Regions from separate parts of the Mesorhizobium sp. XAP4 genome, predicted to be linked through region 4. Evidence: predicted binding sites of a transcription regulator. Region 4 holds the regulator's gene; each other region holds the start of a gene.

Region 1 (4,972 bases), on a different contig from region 4:
CGGCGACAACGTCATTCGCCTGTTGCCGCCGCTCACCGTCACCGACGCCGAGATCCATGACGCGCTCAACCGCATCCGCGCCGGCGCCAAGGGCCTGGCGGAGGCGATCGCTTCCGCCGCGGCGAAGTAATCCCGGAATCATTGCTGATGTCAGTTCGCCATTTCACCGATCTTTCCACCGTTTCCGAAGGCGACCTGCGCTTGATGCTGGACGACGCGGTGGTGCGAAAGGCGCGGCTCAAGGCCGGCGAGCGCACCAAACCGCTCGAAGGCAAGGTGCTGGCGATGATCTTCGACAAGCCGTCGACGCGCACGCGCGTCTCCTTCGACGTCGGCATGCGGCAGCTCGGCGGCGAGACCATCATGCTGACCGGCACCGAGATGCAGCTCGGCCGTTCCGAGACCATCGCCGACACCGCCAAGGTGCTGTCGCGCTATGTCGATGCGATCATGATCCGCACCACCTCGCATGAGCGGCTGCTGGAATTGACCGAGAACGCCACCGTGCCGGTGATCAACGGACTGACCGACGATACCCATCCCTGCCAGCTGATGGCCGATATCATGACCTTCGAGGAACATCGCGGTCCGGTAGCCGGCAAGACCATCGCCTGGACCGGCGACGGCAACAATGTGCTGCATTCCCTGCTCGAGGCCTCGGCCCGGTTCCGCTTCAACCTCAACGTCGCCGTTCCCGAAGGCAGCGAGCCGGCGCAGAAGCATATCGATTGGTCGCAGGCGCATGGCGGCAAGCTGCACTTCACCCGCTCGCCCGAGGAAGCCGTCGACCAGGCCGACTGCATCGTCACCGATTGCTGGGTGTCGATGGGCCAGGAGCATCGCGCCCGCGGCCACAATGTGTTCTCGCCCTACCAGGTCAATGCCAAGCTGATGGCGAGAGCCAAGCCGGACGCGCTGTTCATGCATTGCCTGCCGGCGCATCGCGGCGAGGAAGTGACAGACGAGGTTATCGACGGACCGCATTCGGTGGTCTTCGACGAAGCCGAGAACCGGCTCCATGCCCAGAAGGCCGTGCTTGCCTGGTGTCTAGGCGCTTGAAGTGTCTGGGCGCTTGATCCCTGGGAGCTTGATCTGCGGGCGTGTGATGCCTATTTGCGCCGCATCACGCAAATCAAGCGCGTTTCGACGCATGCGCCCCGGAGGGCGGCATCGCCGCGCCCTGGAGCTTTGTCATGTTGGAAACCTATCAAGTGACTGAACATCACCCCAAACTCGGCGAATTCGGCTATGCCGGCGACGATCACGTCGTGCCGTTCGAGGTCGGCCCTCTCGACGTGCGCGGCCGCACGGTCCAACTCGGGCCGATGCTGGACGCCATCCTCAGCCGCCACGATTATCCCGAGCCGGTCGCCCGCCTGCTGGCGGAGGCCTGTGTGCTGACCGTGCTGCTCGGCACTTCGCTGAAGTTCGAGGGCAAGTTCATCCTGCAGACCCGCACCGACGGACCCGTCGACATGCTGGTTGCGGATTTTTCCACGCCCTCGGCGCTGCGCGCCTATGCGCGTTTCGATGCCGACCGGCTGGAAGCGCTGGTCGCGGCGGGCGAAACCTCCCAGCAGACGCTGCTCGGCAGTGGCGTGCTGGCGCTGACCATCGACCAGGGCGCCCATACGCAACGCTATCAGGGTATCGTCCAGCTCGATGGCGAGACCCTGGAAGACGCGGCACGCACCTATTTCCGTCAGTCGGAGCAGATCCCGACGGATATCAGGCTGTCGGTGGCCAAGCTTTTGACGCCCGGTCCCGGCGGCGCCCGCGAGCAATGGCGCGCCGGCGGTATCCTGGCGCAGTTCCTGCCGCAGTCGCCCGAGCGCATGCGCGTCCCGGACCTGCCGGGCGGCGATGGCGATCCGCGTGAGGAGATCCACGATCCGGTCGACAATTCCTGGCAGGAGTTGCTGGCTCTGCTCGGCACCATCGAGCCGACCGAACTGATCGACCCGACGATCGGCGCCGAGCGGCTGCTCTACAGGCTGTTCCACGAGCATGGCGTGCGCGTCTTCGGCGGCGTTCCGGTCGCCGACCAGTGCTCGTGCTCCAGGGACAAGATCCGCGGCATCCTCGAGGGTTTTTCCGCCCAGGAGATCAAGGACAGCACCGAAGACGGCGGCATCCACGTCGCCTGCGAATTCTGTTCGAAGCAATATGATTTCGACCCGGCGGAATTCGCGGCCCAGTAGAGTAGAAACCACGCCTCACCGGTCGCTCCGCGGCCGGTGAGGCGAAATCAATTCACCGTCCGCCGCGTCCCCGGCAAGTCCAGCGAAAACGCCGGAATGGCGATGTCGAACGTCTCGCCCCGCTTGTTGCGCATCGTGTAATGCCCGACCATGATGCCGGACGGTGTCGAGAGCGGGCAACCGGATGTGTACTGGTAGCTGTCGCCGGGATTGAGTTCGGGCTGGTCGCCGACCACGCCGGGGCCGCGCACTTCCTCGACCCGGCCGGTGCCGTCGGTGATGTGCCAATAGCGCGACAGAAGCTGCACGAAATCGTCCGACTGATTGTCGATCGTTATCTGATAGCCCCAGACATAGCGGTTCTCAGAGGGATCCGAACGGTCCTCCAGATAGAACGGCCTGACCTGCACTTCGATGTTGCGCGTGACGGCGCTATACATAAGCGGCTCCAAAAAACGGTTCCAGCGGAACTTTCGGCGCTCCGTGCGGTTAGGTCAACCGATCGAAGCCTCCTCTGGCCGGCCTCGCGGGCAGGTGCCGACAAAGAATGTCATTTAAGTGACATATGACAATGGTGGTGTGCGCGGACTGGTGACGCGCGACTCGGGCGCTCTGCTGAACTGTTGAAACCGGCCATCTTGCGGACCGGTTTTCCTGGAGTGACCGGATCTCGATGCAACTCACTCTCATAGCCGCCACGCTTTCAACTGTCCTCATCCTCTCGAATCTCGCCAGCGTCGTGCTCGCCGCGTCGCGTCTGAGACGGCGTCGCACCATTGCGCCGCCGGCCGGCAAGCCGCGGCCGATGTCGATCGTCGTGCCGTCGCGCGGCGTCGAGCCGTTCACGCAGGAGACGCTGGAGCGCGCCTTCTCGCTCGACTGGCCGCGCTATGAGCTGATTTTCTGCGTCGCCCATGCCGACGATCCGGTGGTCAAATTGATAAACAGGACGATCGTCCGGTTTCCGAAAGTGCCGGCCCGGCTGCTTGTCGGCGACGGCCGCATCAGCGCCAATCCGAAACTCAACAATTGCGTCAAGGGCTGGGAAGCGGCGCGGCACGACTGGGTCGTCCTGGCCGATTCCAACGTGCTGATGCCGAGGGACTACATCCAGCACCTGATGGCTGCCTGGCGGCCCGGCACCGGCCTTGTCTGCTCGACGCCGATCGGCTCGCGGCCGGCCGGCTTCTGGGCCGAGGTCGAATGCGCTTTCCTCAACACGCTGCAGGCGCGCTGGCAGTATGCCGGCGAGGCGCTCGGCCTCGGCTTTGCCCAGGGCAAGAGCATGCTCTGGAACAAGCCGATGCTCGACGCCAATGGCGGCATCCGCGCGCTGGCCGCCGAGATCGCCGAGGATGCCGCTGCGACCAAGCTGGTGAACAGTCTCGGCCTGCGCGTCAATCTCGTCGCCGCCCCCTTCGAGCAGCCGCTTGGCCGGCGCTCGTTTGACGACATCTGGTCGCGTCAGGCCCGTTGGGCGCGCCTGCGCCGCGTCACTTTCCCGCTGTTCTTCGCACCCGAAATCCTGACCGGCGCCGTGGTGCCGCTGGTGCTTGCGCTGATTGCAGCGGCAAGCGCCGGCTTCAGCCTCTGGGCAACCGCCCTTGCCGTGCTGGCGGCCTTCTACCTTCCGGAGTGCGCCCTGGCCTGGTCCAAGGGCTGGTACCTGTCGCCACGCATGGTCGCCGCGATCATGGCGCGCGACCTGATCCTGCCGGCGATGTGGGCGCGCGGCTGGCTCGGCGGCGCCGTCGACTGGCGCGGCAATGCAATGACCATCGGCACCAAGACGGCCGAGCTGGAAGAGACGCCGTCCGGCGCCTGAAGGCCTCCTACCTGGCCTTCAGCGCCTGCGCGATGTCCTCGAGCAGATCGTCGGCATCCTCCAGGCCAACCGACAGCCTGAGCGTGCCCGGCCCGATGCCGAGCTCGGCGCGCGCCTCGTCGCTGAGATTCTTGTGCGTCGTCGTCGCCGGGTGGGTGATCAGGCTCTTGGCGTCACCGAGATTGTTGGAGATCAGGACGATGTCGAGCGCGTTCTGCAAGGCGAAGGCCGCCTGCTTGCCGCCCTTGACGTCCAGGCAGATCAGCGTCGAGCCGCCCGACATCTGCTTCTTGACGATGTCGGCCTGCGGATGGTCGGCGCGGCCGGGATAGATGACGCGCGCGATTTCCGGCCGTTCGGCCAGAAAATCCGCGATCCGGCCGGCACTTTCCGTCTGCTGGCGTACGCGCAGCGGCAGCGTTTCCAGGCCCTTCAGCAGCGTCCAGGCGTTGAAAGGCGAAAGGCTTGGGCCGGTATGGCGGAAATAATCGTGCAGGTTCTCGTCGATCCACTTCTTGTCCGACAGGATGACGCCGCCGAGGCAGCGCCCCTGGCCGTCTATGTGCTTGGTCGCCGAATAGACGATGATATGGGCGCCGAGCTGCAAGGGCTTCTGCTGTAGGGGCGTGGCGAAGACATTGTCGACGATCAGCCTGGCGCCGATCGAATTGGCAAGCGAAGCGACAGCGGCGATATCGACCACTTCCAGCGTCGGATTGGTCGGGCTTTCCAGGAAGAACAGCTTGGTGTTCGGCTTGACCGCCTTTTCCCAGTTGGCGATGTCGGTGCCGTCGACCAGCGTCGCCTCGATGCCGTATCTCGGCGCCAGCGTCTCGACCACCCAGCGGCAGGAGCCGAACAGCGCACGCGCCGCCACGATATGGTCGCCGGCCTTGGCGCTGCACAGAAGGGCGGCCGTCACCGCGGCCATGCCCGACGCGGTGGC
Region 2 (4,972 bases), on a different contig from region 4:
CGCGGCGCCGATGGCGAGCGCCGGCATCTGGATGTAGGTCCACAGCTGGGCGGCGATGCCGTAGGCGGCGGCGACCTGTGAGCCGTAGGAATTGACGATGCCCATCACCGTCAGTGCCGCCGCCGAAATGACGATCATCTGCAGGCCCATCGGCACGCCCTTGAAGACGACGATGCGCAGCAAGGTGGGATCGGGCCGCAGCAGAGCGAGGTTGGCGCCGGCCAGCCGCAGCGGATGCTTGCGCACATAGAGCACGATCAGGATGGCGATCACGCTAACCGTCTGGCCGATCAGCGTGGACGTGGCGGAGCCCGCGATGCCGAGTTCGGGAAACGGTCCGATGCCGGCGATGAGCAATGGGTTGAGCACGATGTCGAGGACGACGGCCAGCGCCATGAAGAAGAAGGGGGTGCGTGAATCGCCGGCACCGCGCAGCACGGTCATGACGAAGGACAGAAGGTTCATCATCGGCACGGCGACGAAGATGATGCGCAGATAGGAGCGCGCCAGCGGCAAGGCGTCGGCCGGTGTGCCGAGCGTGTTGAGAATGGCGTCAACCCAGATCCAGCCGCAGACCGCGAAGACAACCGAGACGAGGAAGAAGAACGTCGCGCTGGTGCCGACAATGCGGCGCGCCTCGGGCAGGTCGCGGGCACCGACCGACTGGGCCACCAGGATGGTGGCCGCCATGCCGATGCCGAACACAGTGCCGAGGATCAGGAACAGGACGAGGTTGGCGTTAGAGGTGGCGGTCAGCGCCGATTCGCCGAGAAAACGGCCGACCCAGACGGCGTTGATCGAGCCGTTGAGCGACTGCAGCACGTTGGAGCCGAGCACCGGCAGGGCGAACAGCAGAAGCGTGCGCGGGATCGGGCCGCTGGTCAGGTCGCCGGTGCGCCGGCGCGCGGGCATTTTTTCGTCCATGGCGGGCAACTCGGCGGATGGTGATTTGGATCCAGTCCACGATGATATCGCAGGCGGGACCGAGATGCACCCTTGCGAACGCGCGGCTGAAAGGCCGCTGCCCCGTTCATGCCTGCCGCGAGCCCAGCGGGCGCGCCAAGCGCGCCCGCCCGTGCAGTGGCCGTTACTTCCCGGCGAGACCCGGCAGCGTGACCTGATAGACCAGGAACATGGTGTCGACATCGGCGCCGTCTTCCGCCTTGTAGGGTGCGCCGACCTGAAAACCGTCCTGGGCGAGGAAGTCGTTGTCGTTGGCGACGAACAGGAAGTAGTCGTCGGGCAGCTTCGGATCGAGAACGCTGACCACCGACATCGCCTCCCACTTCTCCGACAGGTTGTTCTTGTCGTTCGGCGCGCCATTGTGCAGGCCGAAGCGGCCGAGTTCGCCCTTGTCGTTGATGTCGATGAACGGCGTCAGCTTGGCCGGCATCACCGACGGGTCGAGCACGCCCTTGGGCGCCAGCGGCTTGTCGGCGGCATCGAAGGCGCCGCCGGCGATGTCGGTCGCGGCCGAGACGTCGACGACGAAGATCTGGCGCACCAGCGAGGTGTCGCCCTTCAGCCCCTGGCCGTTGCCGCTGTCGCGCGCCAGCATCAGGAAGGTCTTGTCGGAGAGCGCCACGATCTCGCTCTGCGCGGCGATCTTGGTCTTGCCCTTGGCATCCTTGAACACCGGCAACGGCACGACATACTCATGCGCCAGTTTGAGGTGGGCGAGGTCGGACGCGTCATAGACCAGCGCACGCGTGTTCTGGCGCGTCGCGGGCGAATCGCCGCCATCCTGCCGGGGCGCCGATTGCAGCACCGCGATCAGGAACTTGCCGTCCGGCGTCATCGCCATTCCCTCCAGGCCCTGGTTGTTCTGGCGGCCGGTCTCGGGGTCCTTCGGATCGGGCTCGGCGGCACCGGGTCCCGGATTGTCCGAGGCGAAGTTCGGCGTGCCGTGGCGCATCGGCACGAAGGCGGCCGATGGCTGGGTTGCCGACAGCAGATGCCCGTCGGCGGAAAACCGATAGATGTTCGGGCCGTATTCGTCGGAGATGAACATCGAACCATCGGGCAGCCGCACGATCGCCTCGTTGTCGAGCGCCAGCTTGCCATTGTCGGCTTGCGGCAGGATCGGCATGTCGCCGCTTGCCGCGCGCACGCCGTTGAGCGGGTCGAGGCCTGTGGCATCAGCCCCCTTGTCGTCGGTGAGAAGCATGGTGTCGGCGAGCGTTGCCTTGACGCCCGTCTGCTCCTGGCCGGCAGCAGGTGCCGCGCCCGGTGCGACCGGAGCAAATTCGATGGCGATCGTGTTGAGGCGCGGCCGGTAGTCGGTGGTGCCGACGACATTGTAGCCACGGTCCGGCAACAGCCAGAGCGAACCCCTGTAGCCGGCGGTGTCATGCGTCCAGCCTGATGCGTCGATCGCCATGCCGGAACCCGAGCCGAAGGTCTCGCCGAACTTGTCGCGCTGAGCGGCCGGGATGCGGCCGACGCCGACCAGCCCCTTGTTGACGAGGCCGCCGACGGTCGCGGTGCTGTCGGCGAGCGCCGGCGCCAAGGCGGTGAACAAGGCCAGCGCGACGCCAAGCGACGCGGGTCGATACAGGTGCTTCATGGATAATCCTCTTTGTGACGGATGTGCCGGAGCGGCCGCGGGACGAAAAACTGAAAGAGGTGCGACATCGATGATGCTGCGCAAGCCTCCCCGAAATGCGGTCTACGGCGCGAACATGATGCTTGCGTGACAGCGCGCAGTGCATGCCGGCGGTCGACGAAAAACGATGCGCGCGCCGGCACTGGACACTTATGTCTAGTAGATATATGCTCCAGTCTTCGGACCAACCGTGGAGGGGAAGCCTTGAAGTCGCACTACCGCGCAGTCGTCATCGGAGGTGGCGTGGTCGGAGCCTCGGTGCTCTATCACCTGACGCGGTTCGGCTGGAGCGATGTGGCGCTGATCGAGCGCGCAGAACTGACGGCCGGTTCGACCTGGCACGCGGCGGCAGGCTTCCATGCGCTCAACGCCGATCCCAACGTGGCGGCGCTGCAGGACTACACCATCAATCTCTACCGGGAGATCGAGGCCGAATCCGGCTGGGATATCGGCCTGCACATGACGGGCGGCGTCAACATCGCCAGCGATCCCGCGCGCTGGGAGTGGCTGAAATCAGCCTGGGCCGTGTTCCAGTCGGTCGGCATCGAGACCGCGCGCCTGGTCACGCCCGACGAGATCAAGGCGATCTGCCCGATCGTCGACGTCACCGGCGTGCTAGGCGGCCTGCATGATTCCAACGAGGGTCACCTCGACCCGTACGGTACCACGCATGCCTATGCGGGTGCTGCGAAGAAGCGCGGCGCCGACATCATCTTGCGCAACCGGGTCGTCGAGCTGAAAGCACGTGCCGACGGGCGCTGGGACGTCATCACCGAGCAGGGCACCATCATCGCCGAGCATGTCGTCAATGCCGGCGGGCTGTGGGCGAAGCAGCTCGGCCGCATGGCCGGCGTCGACCTGCCGGTGACGCCGATGGAGCACCACTATTTCATCACCGATGACATTCCGGAGATCGCAGCACTTGACACGGAAATCGGCATCGCCGTCGATCTCGACGGCTTTTCATACCTGCGGCAGGAGCGCAAGGGTGTGCTGCTTGGCGTCTATGAGCAGAACCCAAAGCACTGGAACATGGACGGAGCGCCGTGGGACTACGGCATAGAGCTGATCCCGGAAGACATCGACCGCATCAGCCCGGAACTCGCCAAGGCGCATGAGCGCTTCCCTTGCCTGGCGACGGCCGGTATCCGCAAATGGGTCAACGGCGCCTTCACCTTCACGCCGGACGGCAATCCGATTGTCGGGCCGGTGCGCGGCCTGAAGAACTACTGGGTTGCCTGCGGCGTCATGGCCGGTTTCAGCCAGGGCGGCGGCGTCGGCAAGTCGCTGGCCGAATGGATGATTTTCGGCGAACCGCAGGCCGACATCTTCGGCATGGATATCGCTCGCTACGGTGCCTTCGCCGCCAACCGCGAATATCTCAGGCAGACGACGCGCCAGTTCTATTCGCGCCGCTTCGTCATGACCTTTCCCAATGAACGGCTGCCCGCCGGCCGGCCGCTGAAACGCCCCGGCGCCTATGACGGCATGAGCGCGGCGGGATGCGAATGGACGGCTTCCTGGGGGCTGGAAATCCCGGCCTATTTCGCGCCGATGGGATTTGCCGAGAGCACGACGCTGCGGCGCTCCAACGCCTTCGACATCGTCGGCGAGGAGGCGCTGCAGGTGCGGCGCGCCGCCGGCCTCGTCGATATCTCGGCCTATGCGCGCTATGCGGTGTCGGGGCTGGGTGCGGAGGCGTGGCTCGACCGGCTGCTCGCCTGCCGATTGCCGAAGCCGGGGCGGGCCGGCCTGGCGCCGATGCTCGGCCATGACGGACGGCTGAAGGGCGACCTCACCGTCTTCAACTGGGGCGGCGGCTCTTATTGGCTGATGGGCTCCTACTATCTCCGGGAATTCCACATGCGCTGGTTCGAGAGCCATGCGGCGGAGGGCGTCACCATCGCCGACCTCTCCGACACGATGAGCGGCTTCCTGCTCACGGGGCCGAATGCGCGGGAGATTCTGGAGCGCACGACGCATCAGGATGTTTCCGGCGCAGCATTGCCGTTCATGGCCTGTGGCGCATTCGACATCGGTATGGTGCAGGCACGTGTGGCGCGGCTGTCGATCGCGGGCGAACTCGGCTTCGAAATCAGTTGCCCCGTGACCATGCACGCCACCCTGCGCGACACGCTGCTGGCTGCGGGCGAGGATCTGGGCCTTGCTGAAATCGGCTACTATGCGCTCAATGCGCTGCGGCTGGAGAAGAGCTTTGGCATCTGGTCGCGTGAATTCACGCAAGGCTATACGCCGGGCCAGACCGGTCTCGACCGCTTCATCGCTTTCGGCAAGAGCGACTTCATCGGCCGCGAAGCAGCGTTGAAACAGCGGGAGGCCGGCAGCGGCCAATGCCTGGTGACGCTG
Region 3 (4,972 bases), on a different contig from region 4:
GCTGGACCAAAAACGTTTGCACGCAATTGAAGAACGAGGGCGTGCAGATCTACACCATGGTGCTGCAATCCGACACCGCAGCCAACCGTGCGCTTTACAGCGCCTGCGCCTCGGATCCGAGCAACTATTATGCCGTCAACGATCCGACCAAACTGCCGAACGTGTTCCTTCAGATCGCCAACAACTTCACGAAGCTGCAATTGACCAACTGAACACGCGAACCGAGACGGACCAGCAGGCTCTGAGGAAATCGCTGGCCTCAACTCGTATGCGCGGCGACAATCTTGTCGACCGTTTCGGGGAAGAAGTCGGGCGCTGCGTGGCGTTTGCCGAACATCATATCGTACTGCAGCAGGCGGAAATCGCGGATCGCCGGATCGATCTCCTTCTGCCGCGCCCAATCGGGCGTGGCCTCGCCAGCCGGCGTCAGCAGCAAATTGCGGTCGACGACACGGTAGTGTTCGCTCATCTCGCCCAGGAAGCCGGTGTAGTAGGGATGGCTGATGCCGGCCGTCTTCAGGATATGATAGGGCAGGAAGGCCGGGCTGACAGCGCCCATGTGCTCAGCCGGCCCGGTGCGGTTCGACCAGATGACCAGCGGCGTCTCATGATGCTCGAGGGCAGCCTCGGGCGACGCTTCCTTGCGCGGCGCGACATTGTCCTTCAGGAAGCCGGTTTCGACATAGACCGGCCCGAGCGGCGGCAGATGGTCGCCGAAGAAGGCGATCACGGTTGGGCGGGAGCGTGTCTTTGCCCATTCGACGAGGCGTTCGAGACCGCGATCGGCATCGGCTGAGCCTTCGGCGTAGCTGAGCAGCGATTCGCGCGCCCACTGGCTGATCGGCGCCTGCACCCTGTGCGTGGGACTGTAATAGCGGTTCGGTTCGTAGGGACCGTGGTTTTGCAGGCTGACCGCAAAGAAGAATACCGGCTCTTCGCTGGCGTCGGCCTCGCTGATGATCTCGTCGGTCATCGCGGCATCCGATGCCAGTGGCCCGCGCTTTTGCATTGGCGGCAGCGTCTCTTCCGACTTGAAATCGTTGAAGCCGAAATCGGCGTAGACCGCGCCACGGTTCCAGAACCAGTTGGTGCCCGGATGGATGGCGCGCGCCCGATAACCCTGGCTCTTGAGGAAGGTTGCCAGCGACGGCGTCGGCGTGCGCACATATTGCTGGTAGGGGATGCTGCCGGCCGGCAGGAACGCGTTGGAGAAGCCGGTCAGCGCCTCGAACTCGATATTGGCGGTCATGCCGCCGAACTCCGGCGAGAACATCGAGCCGGAGCGCAGCGCCCGCACATTGGGGATCGGATCGGGCGTGATGGTGACGCCGGGCAGCTTGGTCGGGTCCCAGAAGGACTCGCTCATGACGATGATGATGTCAGGCTTCTCGGCCGGCACCGAGGCGGTCACATCGGGCCTGGCGATCGCCGCGATCGCCTTGTCGGAATAGCCCGGCGGCGCAGAGACATGCGCCATCGGCACATTGAGCGCAAAGGCCAGCGCAAAACCGTTGGAGGCATAGTTTTCCTTCTGGTCCCACATGATCGGGATGATCTGCAACCGGTCCCTGGTCCAGGAGAACGTGGCATAGTCCATGATCGAAACGAAGAAGGCGAGCAGCGGCACTGCCAGCGTCAGCCGCGCAAGGCGTCCCTTGCGGCTGAGTGCGGGAACCTTGCGGCGCCACATCCGCCAGCCATAGACGAGCAGCGACAGGCCGGCGACGATGCCGACGACCATGGCGAGCGCGGTCATCGGCCGGTCGCGCACCAAAAGCGGCAACAGCGCAAAGATCTGGCGGGCATAGAGGAAATCGGTCGGATAGAGCGGATCGCCGAGATAATGCGACTTCTGGTGGCCGACGAAGGCAAGCGATAGCGTCAGCGGCGCGACGATCATCAGGCTCTGATGGCTGCGGCCCAGCACCGCATCGAGGCCGATCAGGATCAGCGCGAACACGACGATGGTGGTCCAGCCCGGCTTGAGCGGCTGCAGGAAGAAGGAGACCGTGCCGGCAAAGTCGCCGCGCACGATCAGTTCGATGGCAAACACCAGGACGGCGGCGATCGCCAGGCTGATCAGCCCATAGCGCACGACCGGCCATCTCCTGCCCGGCAGATAGCCGGTGGAGGGGTCGTCTTCCAGGAACTGTGGCGCGGCCTTGCCGGCGCGTTTGTAACTCTTTGCCACTTTAACTTCCCCACCCAGCGACAAGCACGTCACTCGATTGTCATGGAATTGTCACGCAAAGCTAGCGCCTGTGGCCAAAATAAGAAGAGCCAGCAAACGAATCGTGAGCGGTTTTCATCAGGAGTGATCGCCAAAAAGCCTTTCGGAACAGGCACTCGGCGGATGAAGCTGCCGTCGAGCAGGGTCGAACCGGGCTTGACTTGGCGGCCTGCCTTGCGTCACAGGCAAGAAAAACTCGTCTATCAGGCAAGCAAAACCAGCCCTTGGGAGCCCGCGCATGGCCGTTGCATTCACCTTTCCTGGACAAGGCAGCCAGGCAGTCGGCATGGGCAAGGATCTCGCCGAGGCCTGTCCCGAGGCGCGCAGAATTTTCCAGGAAGTCGACGACGCGCTCGGCGAAAACCTGTCGAAGCTGATCTGGGAAGGGCCGGAAGAGACGTTGATGCTGACCGCCAACGCGCAGCCGGCGCTGATGGCGGTGTCGCTGGCCGCGATCCGGGCGCTGGAATCGCGCGGCTTCTCGCTGAAAGGCAAGATCGCCTATGTCGCCGGTCATTCGCTGGGCGAATATTCGGCGCTCGCGGCCGCTGGCTTCGTTTCGGTTGCCGATGCCGCCAGGCTGCTGCGCATCCGCGGCAATGCCATGCAGGCGGCGGTGCCGGCCGGCGAGGGCGCCATGGCGGCGATCATCGGATTGGAACAGGCCGATGTCGAAGCAGCCTGCGCCGAGGCTGCCAAAGGCTCCGTCTGCCAGATCGCCAACGACAATGGCGGCGGCCAACTGGTCATTTCCGGCGCCAGGGCCGCGGTCGAACTGGCGGCGAAACTGTGCACTGAGAAAGGCGCCAAGCGCGCACTGATGCTGCAGGTGTCCGCGCCCTTCCATTCGGCGCTGATGGCGCCGGCCGCGAACGTCATGCGCGACGCACTCGCCGGTGTGACAAAGAATGCGCCGGTCGTTCCCGTCCTCTCCAATGTCACGGTCAGCCCGACCAGCGATCCGGACGAGATCGCCCGCCGCCTGGTCGAGCAGATAACCGGCCGCGTACGCTGGCGCGAGACCGTGGAGTGGTTCGGCGCAAATGGCGTCACCACGCTTTATGAGATTGGCGCCGGCAAGGTGCTTTCGGGATTGGCGCGGCGCATCAACCGCGACATCGCCACTGCGTCGGTCGGCTCGGCGGCTGAGGTCGAGGCGACGCTAGCAGCGCTTGCATAAAGCCCCATTTGATCCCATTCCCTGCAAAGGGGTGTTCTCTTCTCAATCAGGAGACAAAAATGTTCGAATTGACTGGCCGCAAGGCGCTCGTCACCGGCGCATCGGGAGGCATCGGCGAGGCGATCGCCCGGATGCTGCATGCGCAAGGCGCGATCGTCGGCCTGCATGGCACCCGCATCGAGAAATTGGACGCGCTGGCTAGCGAGCTTGGCGACCGGGTCAAGCTGTTCCCGGCCAATTTGTCCAACCGTGACGACGTCAAGGCGCTCGGCCAGAAAGCCGAGGCCGATCTCGAAGGCGTCGACATCCTGGTCAACAACGCCGGCATCACCAAGGACGGGCTGTTCGTGCGCATGTCGGATGCCGATTGGGACAGCGTGATCGAGGTCAATCTGACCGCCGTTTTCCGGCTCACCCGCGAACTCACCCATCCGATGATGCGCCGCCGCCATGGCCGCATCATCAACATCACCTCGGTGGTCGGCGTGACCGGCAACCCCGGCCAGACCAATTACTGCGCCTCCAAGGCCGGCATGATCGGCTTCTCCAAGTCGCTGGCGCAGGAGATCGCCACCCGCAACATCACCGTTAACTGCGTTGCACCAGGCTTCATCGAATCGGCAATGACCGACAAGCTCAACGACAAGCAGAAAGAGGCGATCATGGCGGCGATCCCGACGCGGCGCATGGGCACCAGCGTCGAAGTCGCGTCCGCCGTCGCTTATCTCGCCTCCAACGAAGCCGCCTACGTCACCGGCCAGACCATCCACGTAAATGGCGGCATGGCTATGATTTGAACGAGGTTCTGCAGCAACGCCGGCGGGTTGTGTAAAGAGACCATTTCGGCTTGGACCTCAGCTATTTTTCGTGTAATGCGACCCGCAACCCGGCGGTTCGGGCAAAAATCGGTCCGTAGTCGTTGCGTTTCCGGCAGGACCATCTTTCAGCTTGATTAGCGGCATTCTGCCCGCTAACGAAGACAGACAAACAAAAGACGAGGATGCCCAAATGAGTGACACCGCAGAGCGCGTCAAGAAGATCGTCATCGAGCACCTTGGCGTCGATGCCGACAAAGTGACGGAGCAGGCGAGCTTCATCGATGATCTGGGCGCCGACAGCCTCGACACGGTCGAACTCGTCATGGCGTTCGAAGAAGAATTCGGCGTCGAGATCCCCGACGACGCGGCCGAGACCATCCTGACCGTCGGCGATGCCGTGAAGTACATCGACAAGGCTTCGGCCTGACGCTTTCTGCAGTCATCACCGGGGAGGACCTGCGATGAGGCGTGTCGTCGTCACGGGCCTTGGCTTGCTGTCGCCGTTCGGCATGGGCTTCGAGCACAGCTGGAAGGAGCTTCTGACCGGCCGCAGCGCTGCCAAGCGCATCACCGAGTTCGAGGTGGAGGACCTTGCTTGCAAGATCGCCCACGTCATTCCGCGTGGTGACGGCAGCAATGCCACCTTCAATCCCGAGGCCGTGCTCGAGCCGAAGGAATTGCGCAAGATCGGCGACTTCATCCTGTACGGGATTGCCGCCGCCGACGAGGCGCTGAAGGATTCCG
Region 4 (4,972 bases):
GCCTGCGGGTTGGACGTCGTGTCGGTCATGATTTCCTCCCACCGGCTGGCCGTCTGACGCGCATGCCGGAGCCCAGCCTAGAAGCTATCCGCATGATGCGGAAACACAATTCTTTGAGAAAACGCCGCGGCTTTTGGGCCGCGGCGTTCAGATATTTCGAAGTGGTCCGGATCAGTTACAGGCCGCGACGGTGCCGGCAGCGACACCCGCGCAGACTTCGTCCTTCTTGATCCAGCCAGCGTCGATGACGACGTTGAGATTGTCCTTGGTGATGGCAACCGGAGTCAGGAACAGCGACTTGACGGTGTTGCCGCCCGGCGTCGTGAAGTCCTTGGCGCCGGCGATGTCGCTCGTCTTCTTGCCGTCGGCCAGTTGCGAGGCGATCTCGGCGGCATTCTTGCCGAGCTCGCGCGCGTCCTTCCACACCGACACGGTTTGCGTGCCCAGGGCGATGCGGTTCAGCGCGGCGTGGTCGCCGTCCTGCCCCGAGACCGGCACGGTGCCGGCCAAGCCTTGAGCCGTCAGCGCCGCGACGACGCCACCGGCAGTGCCGTCATTGGCCGCGACCACCGCGTCGACCTTGTTGTCGTTGGCGGTCAGGAACTGTTCCATGTTCTTCTGGGCGTTGGCGGGCAGCCAGCCATCCGTGTAGGCTTCGCCGACATTCTTGATCTTGCCGCTGTCGATGGCTTCCTTGAGCACTTCCATCGAGCCCGAGAACAGGAAGTCGGCATTGGGATCGGCACCGGAGCCCTTGATGAAGACGTAGTTGCCTTCCGGCTTGACCTTGAACACTTCGCGGGCCTGCATGCGGCCGACTTCCTTGTTGTCGAAGGTCAGATAGAAAACATCCTTGTTCTCGATCAACCGGTCATAGCCGACGACCGGAATGCCTTCGTCCAGGGCTTTCTGCACGGCCGGGCCGATGGCCGAAGCATCCTGCGCCAGGATGATCAGGGAATTGGCGCCCTGCGAGATCAGGCTTTCGACGTCCGTAAGCTGCTTGCCGGGATTGGACTGCGCATCGGCGGAGATGTACTTGTCGCCGGCGGCCTCGATCGCCGTCTTCATGGCGGCCTCGTCGGTCTTCCAGCGTTCCTCCTGGAAGTTGGACCACGAAACGCCGACGACTTTGTCCTTCGCCTGCGCGACAGACGCGAGCGTCAGCGACATGGCGGCACCCGCCAGGATGGCGGCTGTGAATCTTTTCATATTATCCTCCCTGCGCCGCGTATGGCGCGACCAAACTGGCCCGAAGGCCGGCACAAAGGCCCTATTTTTTCGAGCCTCGAAAAAATACTGGGCCAACGCCCGAACGCTGTCAACATCGATTCTGATGGATTTTGATGTCGTTTCGAATTTTTTTCGGGCCTCGGAATAAATAAATGACACGGCGCGCGGCTTCTGCCAGTATTTGACCGCGTCACCGACAGCGTTCCAGGGCAGGAAGAACCGCGGCGACCGGGAGGATATGAAAGAGCATGTCGGTCGGAATCCGCCACGACGATTTGCGCCGCCGCAACCGCGCGATGGTGATCGCCGCGGTGCGCCGCGCCGGACAGCCGTCGCGCACCGAGATCGCCGCAACCACAAGCCTCAGCCATTCGACGATCTCGGCGATCTCATCCGACCTGATCGTCGAAGGCATCCTGACCGAAAGCAAGCCGAGCGAGGCCGGCTCGCTCAAACGCGGCCGTCCGCAGGTCGGCCTCAGCCTCAATCCGGAAGCGGCCGCGGTAATGACCGTGGTGCTGTCGCTGAACTTCCTCTCGGTCGCCGTCATCGACTATGCCGGCCAGGTAATATCCGAGGAACAGCGCCGGCTCGACACGCTGACGATGTCGCGCGACTCGCTGATCGGTGAGTGCACGGCAATCGTGCGGCGCCGCCTGGAAGATCCCGACCTGGACGTGCGCAGCATCGCTCGTATCGCGCTGGCCGTCCAGGGCATCACGGACACCCGTGCCCGCGCCATGCTGTGGTCGCCGATCACGCCGCACACCGACATCGCCTTCGCCGACATATTCGAAGAGGAGTTCGGCGTCCCCGCCATTATGGAGAACGACTGCAACATGATGGCGGTGGCGCTGCGCTGGCGCGATCCCGATCGTTACCGCGACGATTTCATCGCTATCCTTTTGTCGCACGGCATCGGCATGGGGCTGGTGCTGAAGGGCGAATTGTTCACCGGCACCCATTCCTCGGGCGGCGAATTCGGCCACATGATTCATCGGCCGAACGGGGCGCTGTGTCGCTGCGGACGGCGCGGCTGCGTCGAAGCCTATGCCGGCAATTATGCCATCTGGCGCAACGCGCGGCAGATGGGCGAGGATGCAGAACCCGTCGCCGATGTCAGCGACGTCGACATGCGCGCCCTGGCTGCCGCCGCCCGCGAGAGGGACGGGCCCGAACGGGAAGCCTATCGCAAGGCCGGCGAAGCGCTCGGCTACGGCCTCGGCAGCCTGTTTGCGCTGATCGATCCGGCGCCGGTCGCCATGGTCGGCGTCAGCGCCGCCGCCTTCGACCTGATCGAGCCGGCATTGCGGCAAGCGATTGCCCAGACCGCCGGCGGCCAGCATTCCAAGTCGATTTCCTTCGACACCGAGCCGAACGAACTGCCGCTGATCCGCGAAGGCTGCGCCATGCGGGCGCTGATCTTCGTCGATCAGGAGATTTTTGCGCCGGGCGTGCAGGCGAGATCCGGTCTCGGCGGCAAGAACGTGGCGTGAGTTCAAACGAGGGAGTTCAGTCCTCGCGAATGGCGTAACCCGCCCCACGGATGGTGCGGATGACATCGGGCATACGGCCGTTGTTGACCGCCTTGCGCAGCCGGCCGACATGCACATCGACCGTGCGTTCGTCGATGTAGATCGTCTCGCCCCAGACATTGTCGAGCAGTTGGCTGCGCGAGAACACGCGGCCTGGATGGCGCATCATGAATTCAAGCAGGCGGAATTCCGTCGGCCCGAGCCGGATCTCGCTCTTCTTGCGATAGACACGGTGCGATTCGCGATCGAGCACGATATCGCCGACCTTCAGCACGCTGGACAGCACTTCCGGCTTGGCCCGGCGCAGCAGCGCCTTGACCCTGGCCATGAACTCCGGCGTCGAGAAAGGCTTGACCAGATAGTCGTCGGCACCGGTCGAGAGGCCGCGCACGCGGTCGCTTTCCTCGCCTCGCGCGGTCAGCATGATGATCGGCAGCCGCTCGGTCTCGGGACGCATCCTTAGCCGGCGGCAGAGTTCGATACCGGAAACCGCAGGCACCATCCAGTCGAGCACCAGAAGGTCTGGAACGTTCTCCTGCAGCCGGATTTCGGCCTCGTCGCCGCGCGTCACCACCTCGACCTGGTAACCTTCGGATTCGAGATTGTAGCGGAGCAGCACGCCTAGCGGCTCCTCATCCTCCACCACCATGATGCGTGGCGCGATCATCGGCTGGTCACCCCTGTCATGCCGCTGGCGCGGACATTGCCGTCTCGTCCTGCTTCGGACGGTTGGCTGGCAACTGCGTGCCGGTCAAAACATAATAGGCATTTTCGGCGATGTTGGTCACGTGGTCGCCGATCCGCTCGAGGTTCTTGGCGCAAAACAACAGGTGCGTGCACGCCGTGATGTTGCGCGGATCTTCCATCATGTAGGTCAGAAGTTCGCGGAACACCGATGTGTATTTGACGTCGATGCGTTCATCATTGTTTCTGAGCGTGGCAAGCGCTGCCGCGTCAGCGGCGGCATACTCGTCGACGACCCCCTGCACCTGGATCAGCACCAGCTGCGCCATCGCGTCGATCGAATGCGAAAGGTCGTGCGGCGTGACGCTCAGCCCGACAGTGCCGACGCGCTTGGCGATGTTCTTGGCAAGGTCACCGATGCGCTCGAGGTCGCCGGCCATGCGGATCGAACCGACTACCGCACGCAGATCGTTGGCCATTGGCTGGCGCTTGGCGATCAGCGTGATAGCACGATCGTCCAGCTCGCGCTGGCGTGCATCCATGATGGCGTCGTCGGAAACCACCCGCTGCGCCAGCGCATTGTCCGAATTGAGCAAAGCCCTGGTCGAGCCACCGACCATCGAGCGGGCGAGATCGCCCATGTCGCGGATCAGCTGGCTGATCTGCTCCAGATCCTCATCGAAAGATGCGACGGTATGTTCACCCATGATCTTCGTCCCTCATATGCCAGAGATCAGCCGAACCGGCCGGTGATGTAGTCCTGGGTGCGTTTGTCGTCGGGGGTGGTGAACATCTTGTCGGTGGCGCCCTCCTCGACCAGATAGCCAAGATGGAACATCGCGGTGCGCTGCGACACGCGCGCTGCCTGCTGCATCGAATGGGTGACGATGACGATCGTATAGTTCTGACGCAGTTCGTCGATAAGTTCCTCGACGCGAGCGGTGGCGATCGGGTCGAGCGCCGAACACGGTTCGTCCATCAGGATCACCTCGGGTGACACGGCGATGGCGCGTGCAATGCACAGGCGCTGCTGCTGGCCACCGGAAAGACCCGTGCCAGGTTCCTGCAAACGGTCCTTGACCTCGTTCCAGATCGCCGCCTTCTTCAGGCTGGACTCGACGATCTGATCCATGTCGGCCTTGCGCTTGGCCAATCCGTGGATGCGCGGCCCATAGGCGACGTTCTCGTAGATCGACTTGGGGAACGGATTGGGTTTCTGGAACACCATGCCGACGCGCGCCCTGAGTTCGACGACATCGATGTTCTTGTCGTAGATGTCCTCTTCGTCGAGCGTGATCTTGCCGGTTACCCGTGCTGAATCGATGGTGTCGTTCATGCGATTGAGGCAGCGCAGGAAGGTGGACTTGCCGCAGCCGGAGGGGCCGATCAGCGCCGTCACCTGGTTCAGGCGGACGTCGAGATCGACGTCGAACAGCGCCTGCTTCTCGCCGTAGAACACGCCGACCTTGTCGCCGCGCATTTTGATCACTTCGTTCGACTTCATCTTGTCGCCCACTGCG

Evidence for each region. The regulator PhoB, encoded in region 4, activates phosphate uptake and scavenging genes when phosphate is short. The targets are predictions, from matches to a motif close to TGTCATNNANCTGTCAT.
Region 1: the regulator PhoB is predicted to act here: its motif matches at 2,750-2,766, upstream of P3C39_RS19655 (ceramide glucosyltransferase).
Region 2: the regulator PhoB is predicted to act here: its motif matches at 2,682-2,698, upstream of P3C39_RS04305 (esterase-like activity of phytase family protein).
Region 3: the regulator PhoB is predicted to act here: its motif matches at 2,230-2,246, upstream of P3C39_RS17020 (LTA synthase family protein).

What each region holds. Positions count from the first base shown of each region.
Region 1 is NZ_JARIXW010000004.1:429,940-434,911, forward strand. Features, by position in the region: gene P3C39_RS19635 (aspartate aminotransferase family protein) at 1-130, shown strand, start outside; gene argF (ornithine carbamoyltransferase) at 148-1,059, shown strand; gene P3C39_RS19645 (Hsp33 family molecular chaperone) at 1,194-2,201, shown strand; gene apaG (Co2+/Mg2+ efflux protein ApaG) at 2,249-2,641, opposite strand; gene P3C39_RS19655 (ceramide glucosyltransferase) at 2,875-4,026, shown strand; gene P3C39_RS19660 (O-succinylhomoserine sulfhydrylase) at 4,034-4,972, opposite strand, start outside.
Region 2 is NZ_JARIXW010000001.1:854,173-859,144, forward strand. Features, by position in the region: gene P3C39_RS04300 (MATE family efflux transporter) at 1-912, opposite strand, end outside; gene P3C39_RS04305 (esterase-like activity of phytase family protein) at 1,088-2,566, opposite strand; gene P3C39_RS04310 (FAD-dependent oxidoreductase) at 2,810-4,972, shown strand, end outside.
Region 3 is NZ_JARIXW010000003.1:739,279-744,250, forward strand. Features, by position in the region: gene P3C39_RS17015 (hypothetical protein) at 1-212, shown strand, start outside; gene P3C39_RS17020 (LTA synthase family protein) at 260-2,191, opposite strand; gene fabD (ACP S-malonyltransferase) at 2,469-3,410, shown strand; gene fabG (3-oxoacyl-[acyl-carrier-protein] reductase) at 3,470-4,207, shown strand; gene P3C39_RS17035 (acyl carrier protein) at 4,419-4,655, shown strand; gene fabF (beta-ketoacyl-ACP synthase II) at 4,690-4,972, shown strand, end outside.
Region 4 is NZ_JARIXW010000005.1:289,209-294,180, reverse strand. Features, by position in the region: gene P3C39_RS22820 (sugar ABC transporter permease) at 1-29, opposite strand, end outside; gene xylF (D-xylose ABC transporter substrate-binding protein) at 172-1,212, opposite strand; gene P3C39_RS22810 (ROK family protein) at 1,482-2,729, shown strand; gene phoB (phosphate regulon transcriptional regulator PhoB) at 2,746-3,435, opposite strand; gene phoU (phosphate signaling complex protein PhoU) at 3,452-4,159, opposite strand; gene pstB (phosphate ABC transporter ATP-binding protein PstB) at 4,186-4,972, opposite strand, start outside.